Regions from separate parts of the Serratia sp. NPDC087055 genome, predicted to be linked through region 1. Evidence: riboswitches for the same ligand, from Rfam matches in the RefSeq annotation. Region 1 holds a riboswitch; the other holds the start of a gene.
The links. Region 1 has a riboswitch for thiamine pyrophosphate ahead of tenA (thiaminase II). Riboswitches for the same ligand answer to the same signal wherever they lie in the genome.
Positions count from the first base shown of each region.

Region 2: it holds a riboswitch for thiamine pyrophosphate, as region 1 does, so the genes downstream of both, thiC (phosphomethylpyrimidine synthase ThiC) here and tenA (thiaminase II) in region 1, are expected to answer to the same signal.

Region 1 is NZ_JBJDOG010000001.1:423,776-431,450, forward strand. It holds gene ACI2J2_RS01930 (ABC transporter substrate-binding protein) at 32-967, opposite strand; gene ACI2J2_RS01935 (ABC transporter permease) at 984-1,751, opposite strand; gene ACI2J2_RS01940 (ABC transporter ATP-binding protein) at 1,748-2,503, opposite strand; gene tenA (thiaminase II) at 2,500-3,180, opposite strand; TPP riboswitch at 3,243-3,345, opposite strand; gene ACI2J2_RS01950 (LLM class flavin-dependent oxidoreductase) at 3,526-4,548, shown strand; gene ACI2J2_RS01955 (GlxA family transcriptional regulator) at 4,616-5,590, shown strand; gene gap (type I glyceraldehyde-3-phosphate dehydrogenase) at 5,669-6,679, shown strand; gene ACI2J2_RS01965 (inositol monophosphatase family protein) at 6,794-7,582, opposite strand; gene ACI2J2_RS01970 (ABC transporter ATP-binding protein) at 7,607-7,675, opposite strand, start outside.
Region 2 is NZ_JBJDOG010000010.1:14,132-21,806, forward strand. It holds gene thiH (2-iminoacetate synthase ThiH) at 1-382, opposite strand, end outside; gene ACI2J2_RS24025 (thiazole synthase) at 382-1,161, opposite strand; gene thiS (sulfur carrier protein ThiS) at 1,163-1,363, opposite strand; gene ACI2J2_RS24035 (HesA/MoeB/ThiF family protein) at 1,360-2,109, opposite strand; gene thiE (thiamine phosphate synthase) at 2,114-2,752, opposite strand; gene thiC (phosphomethylpyrimidine synthase ThiC) at 2,745-4,688, opposite strand; TPP riboswitch at 4,803-4,927, opposite strand; gene rsd (sigma D regulator) at 4,967-5,470, opposite strand; gene nudC (NAD(+) diphosphatase) at 5,570-6,337, shown strand; gene hemE (uroporphyrinogen decarboxylase) at 6,377-7,441, shown strand; gene nfi (deoxyribonuclease V) at 7,451-7,675, shown strand, end outside.

The DNA.
Region 1 (7,675 bases):
GCGCAGTTCATAGGCTGCGCCCGATAACGGCTTAATGCAGTTCCACCGCGTATTGTTCCACGGGGGTGATTTTCTTGATCAGCTTGTTGTCGAACAGGAATTGTTCGTAGGCTTGATAGCGCGTTTTATCCAGCTTGGCCGGATCGCGGGCAAACAGCGGCAAGCTGGCTTGCCATGCCTGTTTGTTCAGCGCGGTATTCAGTTCCGGATGGGCTTTGGCGAATGCTAGCCAGCTTTCCTGCGGATGGGCGTGCAGGTAATCGCCGCCTTTTTTCAGTGCCGCGAGGAATTTTTTGATTTTCGGCTCAGTGACGGTGTCGCGATTGGCGACGATGATCAGTTCGTCGTAGGCGGGGACGCCATAGTCTTCCACGTTAAACACCACCGGGTCTTTCCCCTGTAACTTCAATTCCAGCGCTTCAATATTGCGGTACCCGCCGATCACCGCATCGACCTGGCCTGCCAGCAGGGCGCTGGTCAGTTGGAAGTTAACGTTAATCAGTTTGGTGTCATTGGGGTTGAGATGCTCATGTTCGAGCATGGTTGCCAGCGTGGCCTGTTCAATGCCGCTGACCGAATAACCGATTTTTTTGCCCTTAAGCCCTGCCGGGGTGGTGATGCGCTTATCCAGCGTAATAACGGTATTGAGTGGCGAATTAATCAGGGTTCCTATGCGCACCAGCGGCAAGCCCTGGTCAGCGAAGAAGTGCAACTGCGGTTGATAGGTGATGGCAAGATCGGCCTGTTTTGCCGCCACCAGACGTGGCGGTAGCGCCGGGTCGGAAGGTGGCACTATCTTGACGTCGAGGCCCTCGGCCTTGAAGGCACCGATCTGATCGGCCACCATTATCGGCGCGTGATCGGGGTTGATATACCAATCGAGCACCAGCGTCAGTTTTTCAGCGGCGGTTGCTTGCCCGGCCAGCGTAGCGCCGAGCAGCAGCCCGCAGAGGGTCTTTTTAATCATGGTTGGTTCCTTATTATCAGTTATTTTCAGGTGCCCAATCGATCAGGTGCAGCAGCAGCGCGTCCACGGTCACCCAGAGCAAGACGGTCATCAGCACCAGAATAAACAGCGCGGCAAAACAGACGTCAGTCTGCATGCGCGCATTAGCGTTAAGCATTACGTACCCCAAACCTTCCGCCGAGCCGACCCATTCGCCGATGATGGCCCCTATCGGGGCGACGGCGGCGGCCATGCGCAGCCCGGAACCGAAGGCCGGCAGCGCCGCCATCAGCCGAACGTGCCGCAGTTGGGCCCAGGGTGAGGCGCGCAGGGTACGTGCCAGATCGAGATAGTCGTTATTGACCCGCCGCAGTCCATCAAAGAAGGCGGAGGTTACAGGGAAGAAAATCACCAGTACCGCCATCACCACTTTGGCGCTCATGCCAAAACCAAACCACAGCACCAACAACGGGGCCAACGCAAACACCGGGATCGCCTGACTGGTCAGCACCAAGGGCATCAACCAGCGTTGCAGCCGGGGAGAAAAAATCATGCACAGTGCTAACACGGCCCCCAGCAACACCCCTGCCAGCAGGCCGCAGGCGATTTCTGACGCCGTAATCAACGTGTGAAAAGCGAGATAAGCCCGGTCATTCCAAAGTGCCTGCGCGACCGCAGAAGGTGAGGGCAACAAAAAGGCGGGAATATCACCCAACGTTATCCCTCCCCACAGCAGTAACAGGCCGGCAAATACCGTCAGGCTGCGGCGCATCCGCGACAGGCGGCTTTCACTCAGCGGCTTCATTCGGCGGCCCTCACCAGTTGTAGCAGTAGCTCGCTTTGGCTTTTCAGCAGTTGAGGGTCGTCCGGTGCCCGTGGCGGCAAGCCTTCAATGACATGGCTGTCGTCAATGCCGGCGGGATAGCGTGACAGGACCAGCAAGCGGTGACTAAGGCGGCAGGCTTCCATCGGATCGTGGGTGATCAGTAACACGGTATGCTGCGCAAGCAGATCGGCGGCAAGCTGCTGGATTTTGGCGCGGGTAATGGTGTCCAGCGCCGAGAAAGGTTCATCCATCAAGACGATCGGTTGGCGTTCATACAGCGTGCGGGCGATGGCTGCACGTTGGCGCATGCCACCGGACAGTGCCGCAGGCAAGGCGCTGCCATAACCGCTCAGGCCCACGCGTTCCAGTAAATGTTCTGCCCATGCGCAGTCGACTTTTTCACCCCGCAGCCGTGCACCGAGGCTAATGTTCTGATCAATGGTCAGCCACGGATAGAGCAGATCCTTTTGCCCCATGTAGGCGATGCGTCCTACGATCGGTAAGCCATCGCTGCCGGTGACCGTGCCGGACGTGGGTTTCGCCAACCCGGCAATGATCTTCAGCAAGCTGGTTTTACCCGCACCGCTGGCGCCGAGCAACGCCACAACATTGCCGCCTGCAATATCGAAATTTAGCCGGTCGAAAATCACCTGCTGACCAAAACGCAGGGTCAAATCCCGGACCTGAATTCCTGGTCTGGTCCCCTCATTCGGGGCCTTGCCGATGCTCATTGGGCATTCAGCCCCATTTGCCAGAAGGCAGATTCCAGCCGGGTGGCGGTGGTGAAAATGGTCGACAGTTCGGCCAGGCGGCTTTCAGCCCCACGTTGGTGGCCCACGTTTTCCAGCAGGTCGAGTGCGGCCTGCACCCCAGATAAATAGGCGGGGTCACCATAGTTACGGATCCATGAGGCATAAGGGTTGCCTTCCATCACGGTGGCGGGATCGTTAAGCAGCCGCAGGCCTATTTCGGCATAGCCGGCGACGCAGGGCATCAGAGCGGCCAGCAGATCGAGTGCATCACCGGCGTGGCCTATATCGAGCACATAGCGGGTGTAGTTAAGGGTTTCCGCGGCCTCTGGTTCGGCGGCAATGTCGGGTTCGCTCAGCCCCCAGTCTGCGCAATAGGCCAGATGCAAAGGCAGTTCGGCGACAATGGCATTGAGTGAGGCGGTGGCTGCACGCATCTCCGGCAGAGTACGCAGTTTGCTGACCAGCAGCGCATAGGCGCGGGCAAAGTGAATCAGGAACAGGTAATCCTGTGTCAAATAGCGACGGAATGCCGGCTCAGGTAGGGTGCCTGCGGCCAGTTGCTGAATAAAAGGGTGTTCGACGTAGTCCTGCCAGTGGCGACCAGCCTGCTGGCGCAGCCGTCCGTAAAGACCATTTTCAAATTGAGGGGTAAACATGGGACCTCCAAAAGTGTGTGGAGATCCGGGCGCGCTGAGGTATGAACAGGCAATGACTGATGGTGTTATTGCCGACCCGTCCCTTCGCTGGCATGACCCAGATCAGGTTCAAAGGGTTCGGCTTGCGCCATCTCAGCCCGTAACAGGACACCCCTCGGAGGAGCTTGTTATACGATATTTACTTTTTGATTACAACGGGCGGGCGGTTGCGTTGGGCAACGATGAGGGCATTTTTCGGCAGCCAAAAACGGTTCGTTTAGTGCGATCCCACACAATTTTTCTGGCCTGAGGAGGGGCATTTTTGTCACTGTAACTCGGTCATAATTGAATCTAAGGGCTACTCCTATGAAGAAAATTGGATTTCTCTCGTTTGGTCACTGGACGCCGTCGTCACAGTCGGGTACCCGGTCTGCTGCGGATGCGTTATTGCAATCCATCGATCTGGCCGTCGCGGCAGAAGAGCTGGGGGCGGACGGGGCTTACTTCCGTGTGCATCACTTTGCCCGCCAGCTCGCTTCGCCGTTCCCGCTGCTGGCTGCCATTGGGGCAAAAACGCAGCGTATTGAGATCGGCACCGGCGTGATCGACATGCGCTATGAAAACCCGCTTTATATGGTCGAAGACGCGGGTGCTGCTGATTTGATCTCCGGTGGACGGTTGCAACTTGGGATCAGCCGCGGCTCACCTGAGCAGGTCATTGAAGGCTGGCGTTACTTTGGCTACACGCCTGCAGAAGGCGAGACTGAAGCCGACATGGCGCGTCGCCATACCGACGTGTTCCTCGATGCGCTGCGTGGTGAAGGCTTTGCCGAACCGAATCCGCAGCCGATGTTCCCCAACCCGCCCGGTCTGCTGCGTGTTGAGCCTTTCTCCGTGGGTTTGCGGGATCGGATCTGGTGGGGAGCCAGCTCGAACGCCACGGCAGTCTGGGCGGCGAAACTGGGGATGAACCTGCAAAGCTCAACGTTAAAAAATGATGAGACCGGCGAGCCGTTCCACGTGCAGCAGGCCAAGCAGATCCGTGAGTACCGTGCGGCCTGGAAGGCAGCAGGGCACCAGCGTGAGCCGCGCGTGTCGGTCAGCCGCAGTATTTTTGCTCTGATGAACCAGCAGGATCGCAGCTACTTCGGCAACAGCGGCCAGGATAGCGATCAGGTGGGGTATATCGATCAGCAGACGCGGGCCGTATTCGGCCGCAGTTATGCCGCCGAGCCGGAGTTGTTGATCAAACAATTGGCGCAGGACGAAGCGATAGCCGAAGCGGACACCTTGCTGCTGACCGTGCCGAACCAGTTGGGCGTCGATTATAACGCCCATGTGATTGAATCCATCTTGACCCATGTCGCTCCGGCGTTGGGGTGGCGCTAAACGCCAGAACGCTTCTCAGCGAGAGAAGCGTTGTTGACTTATTTTGTCTTATTTGTATTTTAAGGACATGCATACATTCCTGATTATCGTCCCTGAAGGGGGCATGTTGTTTGAGTCGGCGGGCATCGCCGATATTTTGATGCAAGCCAACCGCTTGAGGCCTGATGACGCGCCGCTCTACCAGATGGCGATAGTCACCACCCAGGCTCACCGGGTGGTGCATGGTTCCTCCGGCTTGAATCTGTTGGCCGATCACCGCCTGGCGGATCTCGAACCTGAGGAGGAACGCGATACCATCATCGTGACCGGCAAAGGGGCGACAGCGGAAGAAAGTGCCTATGTGGTCGATTGGTTGCGTCGCGCAGCCCCTAAAGCGCGACGTGTGGCGTCAGTTTGCGGCGGGGCCATGCTGCTGGCCGAGGCCGGTTTGCTGGATGGGCGCCGGGCAACCACGCATTGGCGACTGCTGGAAACGTTGCAGGCTCGTTTCCCCAAAGTGAAAGTCGAAAATGGGCCGATCTACGTGCAAGATGGCGCTGTCTGGACCTCCGGCGGGGTCAGTTCCGGGTTCGATCTCACCCTGGCATTGGTGGAGGATGATTACGGATTCGTGCAGGCCCGTGAAGTGGCGCAAGATCTGGTGATGTTCCTGCGCCGGCCCGGGGGGCAGGCACAGTTCAGCCGTTATCCATTGAATCAGGCTAAAACGCCCGGTCCGATTCGTGATCTCCAGTCCTGGATCCTGGAAAACCTGTCCAGCGATCTTGGTGTCGAGAAACTGGCAGAACGGGTCGCCATGAGCCCGCGAAACTTTACCCGCGTGTTCACGCGTGAAACCGGCATTTCACCCGCTAAATTTGTTGAAGAAGGGCGCCTGTATCTGGCTCGGCAACGGTTGGAGCAGAGTGCTGAAGGTATTGAGCAAATCGCCATGAACTGTGGGTTTGGCAATGGCCTCAATCTGCGGCGCGTTTTTGAACGGCATTTGCACCTCACACCGACCGAGTACCGCGAACGTTTTCATTCACGCATTTTGGCGTAAATTGATCTATAAACGTCATTTACGACAATGTCTCTCCGGCTTAGATTTACAGCAAAGCCAATAACGAAGGAGTAGAACATGGTCAAAGTAGGCATTAATGGATTCGGCAGAATCGGCAGGAATGTTTTGCGTGCTGCGTTAGGTCGCAGTGACTTTGAGGTTGTGGCGATCAACGATTTGACCGACAGCAAAACCTTGGCGCATTTGCTGAAATACGACTCGCTGTCGGGTACCTTGGCAGCCAGTGTCGAAGCCGGTGAAAACCAACTGCTGCTCGATGGTCGGCCAATTCATGTTTTCTCCGAAAGAGATCCGGGCGCAATCCCATGGAAAAGCGTGGGCGTTGATGTCGTCATCGAAGCGACGGGGTTCTTTACGGACAAAGCCAAGGCCGAAGTGCACATCACGAAGGGTGGGGCCAAGCGAGTGATTATCTCGGCGCCAGGCAAGGACGACGATATAACCATAGTGATGGGCGTTAATCAGGACCTGTACGATCCGGCCAAGCACCGCGTAGTCAGTAACGGCAGTTGCACCACCAACGGTTTGGCCCCTGCGGCGCAGGTGCTGCATCAGGCCTTCGGGATTGAATACGGCCTGATGAATACCACACACGCTTATACCAATAGCCAGGCATTGCATGACCAACCGGAAAAAGACTTGCGTGGCGCTCGCGCCGCAGCAGAGTCGATTGTGCCTTACTCCAGCGGGGCGGCCAAAGCGCTCGGCAAGGTGATCCCTGAACTCGATGGCCGTCTGACCGGTTATTCGCTGCGGGTGCCGGTGCCGGTGGTGTCTATCGTTGACTTAACGGTGACGTTGAAACGCGACGTGACGGCTGAAGAGATCAACGCCGCGTTCCGTCAGGCTTCGCAGTCGGGCCCTCTCAAAGATATTTTGGGCTACAGCGATGAGCCTTTGGTATCGAGCGATTATAAAGGCGACCCGCGCTCATCCATTATCGATGGGCTGTCAACGTTGGTTATCGGTGGCAATCTGGTCAAGGTTTTGGCTTGGTACGACAATGAATGGGGTTTCTCCAACCGTTTGGTTGATCTGGCGGTGTTGATGGAAAAACGCGGCTTGTAGGCTCTAAAAACAGGGGCGCTGCATGCTGCGCCCTTGAGCATACTCAACGGGTTAAATCGGGTCGAACATGTTCGACCCGATTTAACCCTTAAACATATTTGTTAGCAGTATCAACTACAGCTGCGCGATCTGCATTAAATCTTGTTTGGCCCCTGGAGCCACCGCCAGCACCGGCCCACCCCGGAGAAAATGTTCCCCTTCGGTGTTAAATGGATGCGTCCAGCCGCCGGCTTCGTTGACCAGGCAATATCCCGCCAGACAATCCCAGGCATGCATATAAGGTTCGTAGTAACCCACCAGACGCCCTGCTGCAACCCAAGCCAGCATCATGGCACCCGAACCATTGCGGAAGAAATTGCCACCGGCCGCGGTGATCCCGGCGGCGATCTCACCGACGCGTTCAGGCGTCACATAGCTGTTGGCACCAAAACCGGTGACGTGGTTTTGCATCGTGCGTTTTGGGTCTACGCGCAGCGGTTTGCCATTGAGAGTGGCCCCCGCGCCGCGCGCCGCGATAAAACATTCTTGCTGGCAGGGTGCGACGATCACGCCGATCACCGGTTCGCCGTGGTGAATCACGGCAATAGACACACACCAGTTTGGCATACCGTTAACAAAAGGGCTGGTGCCATCGATGGGATCCACCACCCAGGTGTAACCCGACTCACCGGGCTGCAGGCCAAACTCCTCCCCCAAAAAACCGTCCTGCGGAAACTGGCTGGCGATCTGTTCACGGATCAACAGTTCAACTTCGCGGTCAGCAATGGATACCACGTCCTGCGCATCGCGTTTGGTTTCAATCACCAGGCTCTCGCGGCGGTTAAAATAGTCCAGCGCTTTGCTGCCTGCGGCGCGTGCCGCCTGTTCGGCCAACAACAGGCGCTGGGAAATGGGCTCATTCATGTTTGATCCTTAACGTTGTGAGGCTCACTGGGCAATCAGTGCCAACCCCTGAGATTTGAAATCAATGGCCACGCGTGTGGCGGGTGCCAACTG
Region 2 (7,675 bases), on a different contig from region 1:
ACAGTAAATGCTCAAAACCCAGTGCTTTGATGGCCAAACATTCACGTTCTATTTCCGCAGCATCTAACGTTTTACGTTTGATGCGATTGCTCATCGAAAAACCACAGTAGGTACAGTCATTGGCGCACAGGTTGGACAAGTAAAGTGGCACATAGAAGCTGACCACGTTGCCAAAGCGTTGGCGGGTCAACTGTTGTGCGCGTTGCGCCAGCGGTTCCAGATACGCTGCGGCAGCGGGGGAGATCAGCGCCATAAAATCTTCGCGCGTCAGTCTGTCCGCATTCAGCGCATGTTCCACGTCGAGTGCGGTTTTACTGTGGATGCGTAAGGTGATGTCGTCCCAATCCAACTGCTGCCAGCGGTGACTGAAGTCATTGGTCATCACAATGCCACCCCAGTCTGACTGAGAAAAGCAGTCAATGGGCTGGAAGCTACCGCATTGCGCTGGCTGCTGCCGAGTCCGGCAAGACGTGCCAATTCACCGGCTTCCAGCGCCAGACGGAATGCCCGAGCCATTTGTACCGGATCGCGTGCTACGGCGATAGCGGTATTGACCAGCACGGCATCGGCACCCAGCTCCATGGCTTCTAACGCATGGCTTGGCGCACCGATACCGGCGTCGATCACTACCGGCACCTTTGCTTGTTCGATAATGATCTCCAGGAAATCACGGGTTCTCAGCCCCCGGTTAGAACCAATCGGCGCACCGAGTGGCATGACTGCCGCGCAACCGGCCTCTTCGAGACGTTTGCATAACACCGGATCGGCGCCGCAGTAGGGCAGAACGACAAAGCCGTCTTTCACCAGCGTTTCCGCCGCCTTCAGGGTCTCAATCGGATCCGGCAGCAGGTATTTCACATCGGGGTGAATTTCCAACTTTACCCAATGTGTGCCAAGGGCTTCACGTGCCAGTCGGGCGGCGAACACCGCCTCGGCGGCCGTTTTTGCGCCGGAGGTATTCGGCAGCAGGCGAACCCCCAGTTGCTGCAGCGGCGCCAGAATGGCGTCGTTGCCGCCGCGTAGGTCAACGCGCTTCATGGCCATGGTCACTAACTGGGAACCAGAGGCCTGTAAGGCGTCCAACATCAGCGCAGGGGTGGCGAACTTTCCGGTGCCGGTAAACAGGCGTGAAGTAAAAGTGGTATCGGCGATTTTCAACATGTCAGCCTCCCGCGATAGCTTGAAACAGCAAGATGTCATCACCGTCCTGCACCAGGTGGTTGACCCAGTCGGCACGCGGGATGATGGTTTGGTTGATAGCCAGCGCGGTGCCCGGCTGGTGGCGTTCCAACTGCTTGAGCAGTGCGTCGACGCTCAGTGGCTGCGCTAATTCTAACGGCTGGTCATTAAGCCGGATCTTCATGCTGCCCCTCCGCATGCCGCACAGGTGCTGGCCTGGCTGAGTTGCAGTGTGCTCCAGCTTTGTTGTTTTCCGTCGAAGAGCCGCAGTTTGCCGCTGATGGCGGAAGGCATTCCCGCCAACATTTTTATCGCTTCCAGGGCTTGCAGCGTACCCATGACGCCGACCACCGGACCGAGTACACCCGCGGTGCGGCAGTTGCGCTGGGGTTCGGTGTGTTCCGGATACAAGCAGGCGTAGCAGCCGTGGGCATAGGGCGGCTCAATAACCAACAACTGGCCGCTGAACCCCACGGCACTCCCGCTGATCAGCGGTTTACCGGCCTTGATGCAGGCGGCATTCACCGCATGGCGAGTTTCCATGTTATCGCTGCAATCCAAAATCAAATCAGCGCGTTCTACGGCATGCTTCAATGCTTCGCCCTGCAGACGCTGTTCCATCGCGAGGGTTTCTATCATCGGGTTTAATGCCTGTAGCTGACGTTGCGCCAGGCAGGCTTTGCTTTTTGAAACATCGGTGCTGCGATACAGAATTTGACGTTGCAGATTGGTGATGTGCAACTGATCGTCATCTGCTAACAACAAGGTACCCACACCGGCGGCGGCTAAATAGAGTGAGGCGGGGGAGCCTAAGCCTCCTAATCCGACAATCAGCACCGTCGAACGTTTTAGCTTCTCCTGGCCTTCTGGGCCGATATCCTCCAGCAGCAATTGACGGCTGTAGCGCAGGAACTCTTGATCGTTCAACATGGTATTACTCCTTGCCTTCGATCAGTTGCAGCAATTCTGAGGTGGCTGCTCGCCAGTCTGCGGCCTGGGTAATTGCGCTGACGACGGCCACGCCGCCAACGCCACAATCGAGTACGGCGGCTACGCGATCAATGCTGATCCCGCCGATCGCTACCGTCGGGTAATCATTCAACCCGGAGATATGGCGTCTCAGTTCGACTAACCCCTGGGGGGCGGAAGGCATATCTTTGGTTTGCGTCGGGAAAATATGCCCCAGCGCAATATAAGACGGCTTTACCGCAATGGCGCGGGCCAGCTCGGCATCGTCGTGGGTGGAAACGCCCAAACGCAATCCGGCACGGTGAATAGCCGCCAGATCGGTGGTATCCAGGTCTTCCTGACCGAGATGTACGCCATAGGCACCGTGTTTAATCGCCAACTGCCAGTAGTCATTGATGAACAGCCGGGCGTTATACCTTTTACCGAGGGCAATGGCTGCGGCAATATCCTCTTCGACTTGCTCTTCCGGCAGATCCTTAATGCGCAGTTGAATCGTGGTGACGCCTGCTTCTAATAGGCGGGCAATCCATTCAACGCTGTCGACAACCGGGTATAGCCCCAACTTGTGCGGTGTAGCGGGGAAAGGTGTGTTGATATCAGTCATTGCTCAGTTCCTCCTGCAGGTTACCGGCGCTGTGGTAGAGCTCGCTGCCGCGTGATCGGAACTCGGCTGACATTTTTTCCATCCCGATTACCTGCACCTCTACCGGTTTGGCGGCTTCCTGGGCTGCGGCATAGTCGCGAACTTCCTGCGAGATTTTCATCGAGCAGAATTTCGGCCCGCACATGGAACAGAAATGGGCAATTTTGCCGGATTCCTGCGGCAGCGTTTCATCGTGATAAGCACGTGCGGTGGCCGGATCGAGTGCGAGATTGAATTGATCTTCCCAGCGGAATTCGAAGCGTGCTTTTGACATGGCGTTATCGCGGATCTGTGCGCCGGGGTGGCCTTTGGCCAGATCCGCCGCGTGGGCAGCAATCTTATAGGTGATCAGGCCCTGTTTGACGTCTTCTTTGTTCGGCAGGCCGAGGTGTTCCTTCGGCGTGACATAGCAGAGCATGGCGCAGCCGAACCAGCCAATCATGGCGGCCCCGATACCGGAGGTGAAATGGTCATAACCTGGTGCGATGTCGGTGGTCAGCGGACCGAGGGTGTAGAACGGCGCTTCGTGGCAGTGCTCCAACTCTTCGGTCATGTTGCGGCGGATCATCTGCATCGGCACGTGGCCTGGGCCTTCGATCATTACCTGCACGTCATATTCCCAGGCAATTTTGGTCAGTTCACCCAAGGTGTGCAGTTCGGCGAACTGAGCCTCGTCGTTGGCATCCTGAATTGAGCCTGGGCGTAGCCCGTCACCGAGTGACAGTGAGACGTCATAGGCGGCGCAGATTTCACAGATTTCGCGGAAGTGCTGATACAGGAAGTTTTCCTGATGATGGGACAGGCACCACTTGGCCATGATCGAACCACCACGGGAGACAATACCGGTCAGGCGTTTCGCGGTCATGGGGACGTAGCGCAGCAGTACACCCGCATGGATGGTGAAGTAGTCGACGCCTTGTTCCGCTTGTTCCAGCAGCGTATCGCGGAACATTTCCCAGGTCAGGTTTTCCGCGACCCCGTTGACCTTCTCCAAAGCCTGGTAAATAGGCACTGTGCCGATCGGTACCGGACTATTACGTAAGATCCATTCGCGCGTTTCGTGGATATATCGACCGGTGGATAAATCCATCACGGTGTCCGCACCCCAGCGGGTGGACCACACCAGTTTCTCGACTTCTTCCTCGATCGAAGAAGTTACGGCTGAATTCCCGATATTGGCGTTGACCTTCACCAGGAAGTTGCGGCCGATGATCATCGGTTCGGATTCAGGGTGGTTAATATTGGCAGGGATGATGGCACGACCTGCAGCGACCTCTTGCCGGACAAATTCCGGTGTGATGTTTTCCGGCAGGTTGGCGCCCCAGCTTTGCCCCGGGTGCTGGTGGCGTAATACTTCGCCGCGGATACGTTCACGGCCCATATTTTCGCGGATGGCGATAAATTCCATTTCTGGTGTGACGGTGCCAGCACGTGCGTAGTGCAACTGGGTGACGCATTTGCCGGGTTGCGCCTTGCGTGGCTGCGGGAGATGTTCAAAACGCAGGTGATCCAGACCCTCATCCGCCAAACGCTGCTGGGTAAACCCTGAACTCACGTTGTTGAGGGTTTCGGTATCGCCACGTTCGGCGATCCATTCCGCGCGCAGCTTTGTCAGGCCGCTATGCACGTTGAGTTCTGACAGCGGATCGCCGTAAGGGCCGGCGGTGTCATACACCGGGATAGCCTCGTTCTGTTCGTACTGTGGGTTATCTTTGTCGCCACCAATCAGCGTCGGGCTAAGTTGAATTTCACGCATCGGTACCTGCAGGTCGCTACGTGAGCCCTGCAAATAAATACGGCGTGAGTTGGGAAATGCAACGCCCTGAAGAGTCTCAATAAACTGCTGGGCTTCTTCGCGTTGCTCTTTACGGGCACGAGGTTTCTTAACGTTAGACATAGCAAGTTCCTACCAGTGTGTTGGGTTGGGAAAGTTGCTTGTCTGGAGCTCGGAGGGAGTAATGATGCTGGCCAGCAGGACGGGATTGTCCCAAATTGGGGCACCTGCCTATGGCGATAGATTACTCTTGTTCCCTTCGCGGGTATTAACCCGATCAGGTTCCGCGGATCCCGAATTAACGGTCTCAGCCTGGCCAATTTGATGAACAAATCAGGCGCTAGGCACTCCGACAAGATGCCCCCCAGTATAGGAGGGATAATAAAAAACACTACAAAATTTTAACGGGTCTGATCCAAGGAGGCGTCCGTCAGGGCTTGTTGCCAGGCTTCAGCTGCCAATTGGATCAACTTATCTTCCAGGGTAAAACGTGCTGCCAGCGTTTCACCGATATTTGACAACGCCTGATGGAATTCCAGACACACATCCTGATCAATATCTACTTCGGTATAGCGATCGTGGAAGGCCATGATCTGCTCTGTATTGGCCCAGAGCTTGGGGTAGATGTTAACTGCCAGAGACATTTTGGGACTGGATGCGCCTTCCACTTGTTTGATAATTCTGTCATAGATATGGAAATGACCGGCAGAGAGATAATCCACCAGATTATGGCAAAAGTTCTCCAGCGCTTTTTCATTCAGCGGCGTATGCTTTTCTTTATTCGGTTTGATGCCCACGAGGGTGCAATAGGCGACCAGCAATTGCTTGCGAGCCTGAAGCCATTGATCAACTAATTCATTACTACCACCAACGCGCTGAGTCAGGCTTTCCAAACGGTTGAGCATGTTTGACTCCGTAAGTAATAAAACGTAACAGTAAGTTATTAAAATGTAACAAGGCCGATTTGTAGAGTGCCAGTGAAGCTGAGGTTGTGCAACAACGATATGGAACTTGCATTAACAGGTAATGAAAATGGCTGGTGGATCGTCAGCCATGAAAGCAAACTTTGGTTACCGAACGGTGAACTGCCGTGCGGTTCTGCGGCATCATTCTCCCTGCAAGGGCGAATGGCACGCGCTATTGGCGAATGGGAAGGGCTGCCGGTCTGGTTGGTACGGCATGCAATGCCGCAGGAAATGGGCTCGGTACGCCAACTGCTTGAACTCGATCGCGGGTTGTTTCAACTCGCAGGGCGCGGCGTGCAACTGGCCGATTTTTACCGTTCTCATCGTTACTGCGGTTACTGCGGCCATGAGATGCACCTCAGCCGTACCGAAAGCGCCTGCCTGTGCAACCATTGCCGGGAGCGTTACTACCCGCAGATAGCCCCTTGCGTGATTGTTGCCATTCGGCGCGATGATGAGATCTTGTTGGCACAACACGTGCGGCATCGCGGTGGTATTCATACCGTACTGGCGGGCTTTGTTGAGGTTGGCGAAACGCTCGAGCAGGCGGCAGCCCGTGAGGTCATGGAGGAAAGTAATATTGAAATCAAAAACCTGCGTTATGTCACTTCGCAACCCTGGCCGTTCCCGCATTCGCTGATGATGGCCTTTATGGCCGATTACCACCGGGGTGAGCTCCGTCACGACCCCAAAGAACTGTTGAATGCCGGCTGGTACCGCTACGATCAGTTGCCACTGTTGCCACCGCCCGGTACCGTGGCGCGCCGTCTGATAGAGGACACCGTAGCCTTATGCCGTGAGCAATAAATCGCTACAATACCGGCAGATGAATAAGGGAGCCCCATAATGAATGAGTTGAAGAACGATCGTTACCTGCGCGCACTGCTACGTCAGCCGGTGGATGTGACCCCTGTATGGATGATGCGTCAGGCCGGTCGTTATTTGCCGGAGTACAAGGCCACCCGTGCTCAGGCCGGTGATTTCATGTCGCTGTGCAAGAATGCGGAACTGGCCTGTGAGGTTACGCTGCAGCCACTGCGCCGTTTTCCACTGGATGCTGCCATTCTGTTCTCCGACATCCTCACCATTCCCGACGCTATGGGGCTCGGTTTGTATTTTGAAACCGGCGAAGGCCCACGTTTTTCCTCGCCGATTACCTGCCGTGCTGATGTGGATAAACTGCCTGCGTTCGATCCGGAAGTGGAGTTGGGTTATGTCATGAACGCAGTGCGCACTATCCGTCGTGAGTTGAAAGGTGAAGTACCGCTGATTGGCTTCTCTGGCAGCCCGTGGACGCTGGCAACGTATATGGTGGAAGGCGGTAGCAGTAAGGCCTTTACCAAACTGAAAAAGATGATGTACGCCGAGCCAGCCACGTTACATTTGCTGCTGGATAAGCTGGCGGACAGTGTCATTTTGTATCTCAATGCCCAAATTAAAGCCGGTGCACAGTCTGTGATGGTATTCGATACCTGGGGCGGGGTGCTGACGGGGCGTGATTACCGTGAGTTCTCGCTGCACTACATGCATAAAATTGTCGACGGCTTGCTGCGTGAAAATGACGGCCGGCGCGTACCTGTCACGTTGTTCACCAAAGGCGGTGGTCAGTGGTTGGAAGCCATGGCGGCCACGGGTTGTGATGCCTTGGGCCTTGACTGGACGACAGACATCGCTGATGCACGCCGCCGCGTAGGGGATAAAGTAGCACTGCAGGGCAATATGGATCCTTCCATGCTGTATGCGTCGCCTGAGCGTATCGGTCAGGAAGTGGAAACTATTTTGACGGGCTTTGGCCAGGGTGAAGGACATGTGTTCAATTTAGGCCACGGTATTCACTTGGACGTGCCACCGGAAAACGCCGGTGCGTTCATTGAAGCAGTCCACGCGCAATCAGGGAAATACCATCGTTAAGGAACTGACGTGATTGATACTCAAACCCTGCGTGCAGAGCAACTGCTGCGCGCCTCCGAAGTCATTCGCCAGGATGATTTTTTGGTCGACCCTCCGGCCTTTGTCGCCGGGGCCGACGTGGGCTTTGAGCAGGAGGGGGCGGTGACTCGTGCAGCTATCGCCATCCTGCGCTATCCGTCACTGGAGCTGGTTGAATACCAAGTGGCCCGTGTGGCTACCACCATGCCTTATATC